4 regions of the Clostridium kluyveri DSM 555 genome follow, and region 4 is predicted to be linked to each of the others. Evidence: riboswitches for the same ligand, from Rfam matches in the RefSeq annotation. Region 4 holds a riboswitch; each other region holds the start of a gene.

Region 1 (2,207 bases), 1.9 Mb from region 4:
CTCAACTATTTTTCCATCTACAAGTATATGGACATAATCTGGTTTTAAATACTCTAAAATACTATTATGATGGGTAATTATAAGTATAGAATTCTCATTTGTTATAAGCTTGCTTACTCCTTCTGATACTATTTTCACTGCATCTATATCAAGTCCCGAATCCGTTTCGTCTAGCATAGCGAGTTTTGGTTCAAGTACCGCCATCTGAAGTATTTCATTTTTTTTCTTTTCTCCACCAGAAAATCCTACATTTAAATATCTTCTAGTATAACTTTCATCTATTCTTAAAAGTTCTAATTTTTCCTTCAAAATTTTTCTAAATGCCAAAATGCCTATTTTCTTTTTAGAAACTGAGATTTTTGCGCTTCTTAAGAAATTTTCCACAGTTATACCTGGTATCTCCTGTGGATATTGAAAAGACATAAAGATTCCACACCTTGCCCTTTCATTTACTTTTAAGTCACTGATAGACTTTCCTTCAAATATTATATCTCCTGCTGTCATATTATATTTAGGATGGCCCATAATAGTATTTACAAGTGTAGATTTTCCCGCACCATTTGGCCCCATTATGGCATGAACTTTACCTTTACCAACTTCTAAGTTTACTCCCTTTAATATCTCTTTATCTTCAACCTTTACTTTTAAATTGTTTATTTCTAATAATTTATTTGACATTTTATCTCTCCTTTAAATCCGAGTATTTGACTCATATTTAAATATAAAAAAAATCAGCCACAAAGTTACTCCGGCAATTAAACAGGGTAATACCCGACCTAAATGCTCAACATTGTTTCTGATTATATTTTACTCTTTATTTAGACGATAATCAACAAATACCCTTTTATTTAAGTCTTATTTTTTCTTTAGTTTCCACTTGAATCACTATCCCATCTTGAATTACCAAAGTTATTGATCCATAGCTTATATTTTTCAATGACTCAATTATTTTTCTTATATATTCTTCCGAAATCTGATTTTTCCTTTCAATTTTTTTCTCCATTTTTATATTGTACCCCCTTTTATACAATCTTATTAATATAAAAATCAAAAACCCTCTTCCAAACAAGAAGAGGGTTGTATATCATGATTAAGATATAAAAGAATCGACCTTAAAGGTTTTTTCTTTACCTCATCTTCCAGAACTATGTTCTGATGGACTTAGCACCTTACATAAAATTAAAATGTGGTTGCTGAAACTTCATCGGGCCATTCCCTAAGTTTCTCTTGATAAGGATATTCATTAAATTTTTGAATTATTACCTATATAAGTTTCATTATATTATATTAAACTTTACGATGTCAATAAAATTGAAATAATTTTTTAGTAAATAAATCAGATTTGTGCTACATAAATTTTATATACCACTATTTATAAGTCTCCAGTATATTACTGTATATATCCTCCGTCAAAGTTAATCCTCCGTTATATCCCACATAAGTTCTATTTAGCACTAACCTATGCTTCACTGGCAGAGATATATTTATTCCAAATCCATTTAATTCTGACACTATATCTCTATCCCATGAACTCCCTAAAATCAGAGGAGTATGATTGCCATATTCATATTTTCTCAACCTTTGATGTATTTTTCCTCCATCTACTTCAAATATTACTTTAGCAGAAGTGCTATTTGAGAGATGTTCAAATTCATGCTCTATGCTTTTTCTATATTGCTCAGGAGTATCATCTGTAATATATTGTTCTCCTGGAACAATACCTAATTCATTGGTTAAAAATTTACTAATTCCAAGGGCATAAAAAGAATCTGTTATATTAGAAAATCTATCTGCCACACTATATCTGAATTCTATAAAAAAGTCTATTGATCTATCAATATAATAGTAAAATCTCTCTTCTTCCTCATTTATAAAAGCTTCCGCCTTTTCTTTATCAAGCTTAGCAAAATCCCCCACAGTTCTTAAAAATTTACTAGTTTCCTTTGCACCTATAGGCAAAATTGGATAATGCAAATAAGGAGTACCATACTTTTTCTCTAATAATTTAGCAGTATTTAAACCCACCCAAGGTGATAAAACTAAATTAAACTGTGCTTGTGGTATTGTTTCCCACTCACTGACGCCGCCGGACTCTGTACCAAAAAGTATATTCACTTTTAGCCCTATTCCTTCAAGTAATTTCTTTACCTCGCTTAAATTTCCACACCAAAATGTATCCTGATAGGGAAGTACAGACCACACATTTA
Region 2 (2,207 bases), 1.9 Mb from region 4:
CATGTCTTTCAACTCTTAAGGATAAAGATTCTAGGCCTAATAGAAAATAGAAGGCATTCTGAGGACTAATTGTAGCACCTGTATTTCTCAAAAGTTGAACTCTTGCTTTTGTTGCAAAAGCTACAGCACCTAAGTCAGAATATATAAGTCCACCATAACTTTCATCAGGTGTGGTGAAATCAGGAAATTTGCCACTTGCTGCCCAGTCAAATTTACCACCATCAACTATAACTCCACCAACTGCAGCTCCATGTCCTCCAATAAATTTGGTCGCAGAATGAATAACTACATCTGCACCGTATTCTATTGGTCTTACGAGGTATGGTGTTCCAAATGTATTATCTAAAATAAGAGGTATCTTATTCTCATGAGCAATATTTGCTACAGCCTCTATATCTAAAATATTAATTCTTGGATTGCCTATTGTCTCTCCATAAACTGCTTTAGTTTTAGGAGTAATAGCTTTTCTAATATTTTCAGGGTCATCTGGATCTACAAATATTACATTAATTCCAAGTTTCTTTAAGGTCACCTTAAATAATTCATAAGTTCCGCCGTACAGTGTGCTGACTGATACTATTTCATCTCCAGAATTGGCTACATTAAGTATGGAGTATAAAATTGCCGCCATTCCAGATGATGTAGCAAGGGCCGCAGAGCCTCCTTCAAGGGCTGCTATTCTCTGTTCAAATACATCTTCAGTAGGGTTCATTATTCTAGCATATACGTTTCCTGGTTTCTTCAATTGGAAAAAGTCTGCAGCTTCATCTGCATCTTTAAAAACAAAGGATGTAGTCTGATAGATCGGAACTGCTCTGGCACCAGTAGTTGGATCTGGCACCTGACCTGCATGTACCTGTAATGTTTCAAATGATAATTTTTTTTCACTCATTATATATTCCTCCTTCATATTTTTGCATCAGATATTCTTTATTTATTATTTTTGAAGTTTTTAATATCTTGCACGAAACTTCTTGTTTACAATCTAAAGAAAAGTAAAAATAAAAATCTTCTTGTAAGATAAGTTACAAGAAGATTTTCTTCATGCTTCTCATCTTCCAGGTTTCACACCTGCTGGAATTAGCACCGTTGAACAATAAAAAATCATTCAGGTTGCCGGGCATCATAGGGCCAGTCCCTCTGCCTCTCTGGATAAGAAGTTCCGTATTCGATTGAAAAAATGATAACAGATATATATAATACTTGTCAATAGAAAAATCAAAAAAAATAATTATTTTTTATTTTTGGGGAGTGGAACATTGTAAAAATGTTGACAAGCAATATTAAAATATTTATTATGAAAAAAGAATGAAGACATAATTTAGAGTTATATGGATAAATAATTAATGTTTTATTGCATAAATATAAGGTTATAGTTTAATCAGGTATAGAGTACTTGGGAAAAGAGGAGACATAATGAATTTTAAAAATTTAGTAGATAAATTCAATAATAGATTTATTTTTTTTGATGGAGCTATGGGAACAATGCTTCAAAAAGCAGGACTTAAATTAGGAGAATTACCAGAGGTACTTAATATTACAAATCCTGAAATAATAAGTGGGATACATAGAAAGTACTTAGATGCAGGAGCAGATATCATAACAACTAACACTTTTGGAGCTAATGAATTAAAATATGATTCTTCTGATTACACCATAGAAGATGTGATTTCAGCTGGAGTAAAACTTGCAAAACAAGAAGCAGGAGATAAATTGGTGGCTCTTGATATAGGGCCTATTGGAAAGATTATGGAACCTACAGGAAATTTAAGCTTTGAAAGTGCATATAAATTATTTAAGAATCAAATCGTTATAGGTGAAAAGTCTGGTGCGGATGTGGTTCTAATAGAAACTATGACTGACTTGTATGAGGCAAAAGCAGCTGTCCTTGCAGCAAAGGAAAATAGTAATATCCCTATATTTTGTACAATGACATTTCAGGAAGATGGAAGAACTCTTATGGGTACAGATGCTAAAACTATGGTATTTGTACTTGAAGCTTTAGGGGTTGATGTTCTTGGGGTTAACTGTTCTTTAGGGCCTAAAGAGCTTCAAGGGATTGTGGAAGAAATTTTGAAATATTCTTCTATACCGGTTATGGTGCAGCCTAACGCAGGACTTCCAAGGTATGATGGGGAAAATACAATTTATGATATATCCCCTGAAGATTTTGCAGAGAATGTATTAACCATGGCTCAAAAAGGGAT
Region 3 (2,207 bases), 1.1 Mb from region 4:
AAGTCCTTGTTCCACAATTAAATACTTTGGCCAATTCTGAAATATTAAGCAGTAAGGCTTCAGTTAGCCAGACTAATAATTTAAATAAGAAATTAGAAGATATTCAAAGTAAACTAAATGAATTAAGCTCTAAGATGGAAAATTTAAATGAAGAAAATTTAAATGAAATAATAGATTTTATGGAGAAAAACCCGGATGAACTTTCAAATTTACTCTCATCTCCCATAAATATAAAAAATATTGAGGTTTATAATTCAGGATTATTTGGATATGCAGTAACTCCTTTTTATACCACATTGGCAATATGGGTAGGGGTACTACTATTGTCTTCTATATTATCTTTTCACTGCAAGGATTTTGACGATAACAAAAAACTGACAGTAACACATAAATATTTTGGAAAATTAGCTCTATTTTTAATATTATCTTTCATACAAACTATTATTACTATACTAGGGGATGTTTATTTGCTAAAAGTTTACCCTCAGAGTATGGGGCTTATGATACTGATATCCCTAGCCTGCAGTGTTACATTTACTATTATAATATATACACTGGCATCCATATTGGGCAACATAGGAAAAGCCATTGCGGTAATAATTATGGTTTTTCAAATTGCGGGGGCTGGAGGAATTTATCCTATAGAAACTCTTCCAAAAATATTTAGTACACTTGCGCCTTTTTGGCCTTTCACTTATGCCATAAGAGGATTCAGAGAAGCCATTGGTGGTCCCTTATGGGAAAATGTATATAAAGATCTTATAGCAATAGCTGGTTTTTCCTGTGTATTTTTACTTCTATCACTTCTAAAACGACCCTTGCATAATTTGATAGAAATTTCAGAGCACAAATTTAGAGAATCAGGCCTTTAAATGAAGTACTTTTCATTCAAAATAAGTTATTGACAAAAATAAGCTTTTAGTATAGAATATAGTGTAAAATCAAATTAAATCTTATCAAGAGCGGTGGAGGGACTGGCCCTATGAAACCCGACAACCAACATTTTATTAAAATGTATGGTGTTAATTCCAGCAGATTATTTCTGAGAGATAAGGAAAATAGTTTTAAATTAGTTTATTATAAAAGTTATTTTTCTTACAGAAAAATAACTTTTATTTATTTAACTCCAAAATTGAAATTTGAATAATAAGATTTTTATTTGATTGCCACTAAAACTATTATAATTTAAGGAGGGATTTTATGCCAATAAATATACCTAACAATCTTCCAGCTTCTAAAGTATTAAAGGCTGAAAATATATTTGTTATGAATGAAAATCATGCAGTAAGACAAGATATAAGACCGCTTAATATAATTATATTAAATTTAATGCCCCTTAAAACCGTTACTGAAATACAACTTTTAAGATTGCTAAGTAATTCACCTATACAAGTTGATATATCTTTAATGTATTTAAAGTCTCATAATTCAAAAAATACTCCTGCAGAGTATTTAATTAAATATTATGAAACCTTTGAAGAGATAAAAGACAAAAAATTTGATGGTATGATAATAACAGGTGCACCTGTAGAAAAATTTGAATTTGAAGATGTTGATTATTGGAAAGAATTAACTGAAATTATGGATTGGAGTACCCGAAATGTTTATTCCACTATTTATATATGCTGGGCCTCTCAGGCTGGACTTTACCATCACTTTAAAATTCCAAAATATACTCTGGAACAAAAAATATCCGGTATTTTCTCTCATACTTTAAACGAAGCCAATATTAAACTTTTTAGAGGTTTTGATGATATATTTTATGCACCACATTCTAGGTATACCTTTGTAAAAAGAAAGGATATTGAAAGAGTTCCTGAACTAAAAATAATTTCTGAATCCAAAGAAGCCGGTGTCTATATAGTAGCTACAAAAGGTGGACGTCAGATTTTTATTGCTGGACATCCTGAATATGATACTTTAACATTAAAATCAGAATATGAGAGAGATATAGCACTAAATTTACCTATAGATATACCTCAAAATTATTTTCCAGATGATAATCCAGATAAAACGCCTTTATCAAATTGGAAAAGCCATTCTAACCTGCTATTTTTAAACTGGCTTAATTATTATGTATATCAGGAAACACCTTATGATTTAAATAAACTCTAATAATATCTCATTATAATAAATAGGAGCAAGATTTATATAAAAATTAAATCTGCTCCTATTTATTATAATTATCATTTACCAATTACTGTAAT
Region 4 (2,207 bases):
AGATGGATATAGGATAGATAATGAAATTAAAAATACGGATTTTTACGGATATCCGTTGATTATAGGAAGTTCCTGGGAGAAGAAAATAGCGGAAGAGACAAAGGCACATTATATTGCTATTTCATGGCCTGTTTTTGAGAGGCTTATAATAAATAGTTCCTATGTAGGATATTCAGGCGGACTTAAACTCTTAGAAGATATATATTCTGTGGTTCTTACAAGATTTAATTGATTGATAGGAGGGCATATGTGAATTATAAAGTTGCAGTTGCAAGTAGTGATGGTAAATTTGTAAATGAACATTTTAGAAAAGCAAGTCAATTTTATATATATAAAGTGGAAGACGGCAATTATGAATTTATGGAATTGAGAAAGGTAGATGATATTTTTTGCTGTGAAAAAGAGGGTCACTATGATAAAATTTTGTCTATTGTTAAACATCTTTCAGGGTGTAGGATAGTTTTAGTTAGTCAAATAGGTAGGGAAGCTGCTGTATTTTTAAATAGAAATGGAATTGAAGCTTTTGATATAAATCAGTCCATAGACGAAGCTTTAGAAAAGTTAATTAAATATTATTCTAGAATAGATAAAATTAATAAACCATGTAATTAGAAACTATATATACAATACAAAAATAATATAATCAATATTCTTATCAAGAGAAACTAAGGGGCTGGCCCGATAAAGTTTCAGCAACCCGTATGTTTTATTTACATGCAAAGTGCTAAATTCTGCAGATATATTTCTGAAAGATGAGGGAAATTAATGTTAAAAAATATTTTAGCACATATTCCTTTTCTTTTGAAAGGGGATTTTTTATTCACATTATTCAATTTTAGTTGACTGGGAAACCAGAGGCTTTAAATAAAATTTATATTTTATTTAAGGTTTCTGGTTTTTTATTATCTAAGATAAAATACCAGGAGATTTAAAAGTTTAATACAGTTTAAAATTAATTTTTATAAAGGAGATGTTTTTATGTCTATTAATATTAAGGTAATAGAATCAGTAACTAGGGAAAACAGACTTATTCTATTACTGGTTATAGTGGAACAGTTAAAGATCTTGTTAAAAAAGTGCAATGTGGATGTCTTAAAAATGAAGAAAGGTGCTTTAGTCAGGCTAGTAACTGCAGTTCTGGACGTGCCCAGGGGTACTTATCACGTATATTGGATGCTCGGCAGATGTAATTGGGGAAAATACTACTTTCAAATGGGGACAAAATATAAGAAGTTGGGAAAAGAAAGATGTAAATGTGATAAACACTAATATGACAGAGGATTCTACTGTATTTGGGGGCAGAGATAAGTTAAGGGAAGGTATAAAAGAAGCATATAAGCGGTTTAAACCTAAGGCCATATTTGTTACTACTTCTTGTGCTTCGGCAATTATTGGAGACGATATTAAAAGTATTACAGATGAAATGGAAAAAGAAATAAAAATTCCTGTGGTACCTGTTTTCTGCGAAGGATTTAGATCGAAAATATGAGCATCAGGTTTTGATGCAGCCTTTCATGCCATATTGACACGTATAGTGAAACCACCTAGAAAGAAACGCCAAGAACTTGTAAATATGATAAATTTTAATGGAAGTGCTAGAGATTATATAACTGAAATACTATCAAAATTTGGACTTATTCCTCAATTTGTAGTACCTTTTGCTACTATAGAGCAGATATCCAGAATGTCGGAGGCTGCAGCTACTATTAGTATATGCGGCACTTTAGGAGGATATTTGGGAAATGGATTGGAGCAGCAATATGGTGTTCCCTATGTGAAATCTATTCAGCCTTATGGTATTGCAGGAGTGACAGGATGATTCTTAGGCGTTCTTATCTAGGATATGAAGGGACAATGAGGTTGATAGAAGATATTTATTCTGTTATACTGCAAGATTTTCAATAGATATAATCTAAATGGAGAGTGATAAAATTGAATGCTACCAAAAGTAGAAAAGAAATAGATATGTCAAAAGATAATCGGTATTGCTAATCCAGTTTTTCTTCCGCCATTCTCCAAAGTATTTGCAGCATTGTGGCAATTAATAATTAGTGGTTCTCTTTTTGAAAATGTATTCGTAAGTCTTAAAAGATCAGCGGCAGGTTTTGCACTGGCACTTTTAGTTGCTATTCCACTAGGACTTGTTATCGGATGGTTTAAAAAATTTGAGAGATTTATAGATCCTCTTCTGCAAATTTTTAGACAAA

What was found. A riboswitch is a leader RNA that binds a small molecule or an ion and turns the genes downstream of it on or off. The one in region 4 is predicted to bind S-adenosylmethionine.
Region 1: another riboswitch for S-adenosylmethionine. It lies ahead of CKL_RS19695 (YezD family protein); the one in region 4 lies ahead of CKL_RS21885 (hypothetical protein).
Region 2: another riboswitch for S-adenosylmethionine. It lies ahead of CKL_RS04795 (O-acetylhomoserine aminocarboxypropyltransferase/cysteine synthase family protein); the one in region 4 lies ahead of CKL_RS21885 (hypothetical protein).
Region 3: another riboswitch for S-adenosylmethionine. It lies ahead of metA (homoserine O-acetyltransferase MetA); the one in region 4 lies ahead of CKL_RS21885 (hypothetical protein).

The regions. Positions count from the first base shown of each region.
Region 1 covers NC_009706.1:823,810-826,016, reverse strand. The annotation lists gene sufC (Fe-S cluster assembly ATPase SufC) at 1-678, opposite strand, end outside; gene CKL_RS19695 (YezD family protein) at 845-1,003, opposite strand; SAM riboswitch class I at 1,130-1,237, opposite strand; gene CKL_RS04055 (nitrogenase component 1) at 1,369-2,207, opposite strand, start outside.
Region 2 covers NC_009706.1:981,339-983,545, forward strand. The annotation lists gene CKL_RS04795 (O-acetylhomoserine aminocarboxypropyltransferase/cysteine synthase family protein) at 1-892, opposite strand, end outside; SAM riboswitch class I at 1,049-1,159, opposite strand; gene CKL_RS04800 (homocysteine S-methyltransferase family protein) at 1,417-2,207, shown strand, end outside.
Region 3 covers NC_009706.1:1,711,378-1,713,584, forward strand. The annotation lists gene CKL_RS08010 (YhgE/Pip domain-containing protein) at 1-872, shown strand, start outside; SAM riboswitch class I at 951-1,056, shown strand; gene metA (homoserine O-acetyltransferase MetA) at 1,201-2,115, shown strand; gene CKL_RS08020 (trans-sulfuration enzyme family protein) at 2,198-2,207, opposite strand, start outside.
Region 4 covers NC_009706.1:2,855,662-2,857,868, reverse strand. The annotation lists partial or broken gene CKL_RS20905 (nitrogenase component 1) at 1-232, shown strand, start outside; gene CKL_RS13625 (NifB/NifX family molybdenum-iron cluster-binding protein) at 250-612, shown strand; SAM riboswitch class I at 650-759, shown strand; gene CKL_RS21885 (hypothetical protein) at 979-1,269, shown strand; partial or broken gene CKL_RS21880 (nitrogenase component 1) at 1,271-1,819, shown strand; gene CKL_RS13605 (ABC transporter permease) at 2,033-2,207, shown strand, end outside.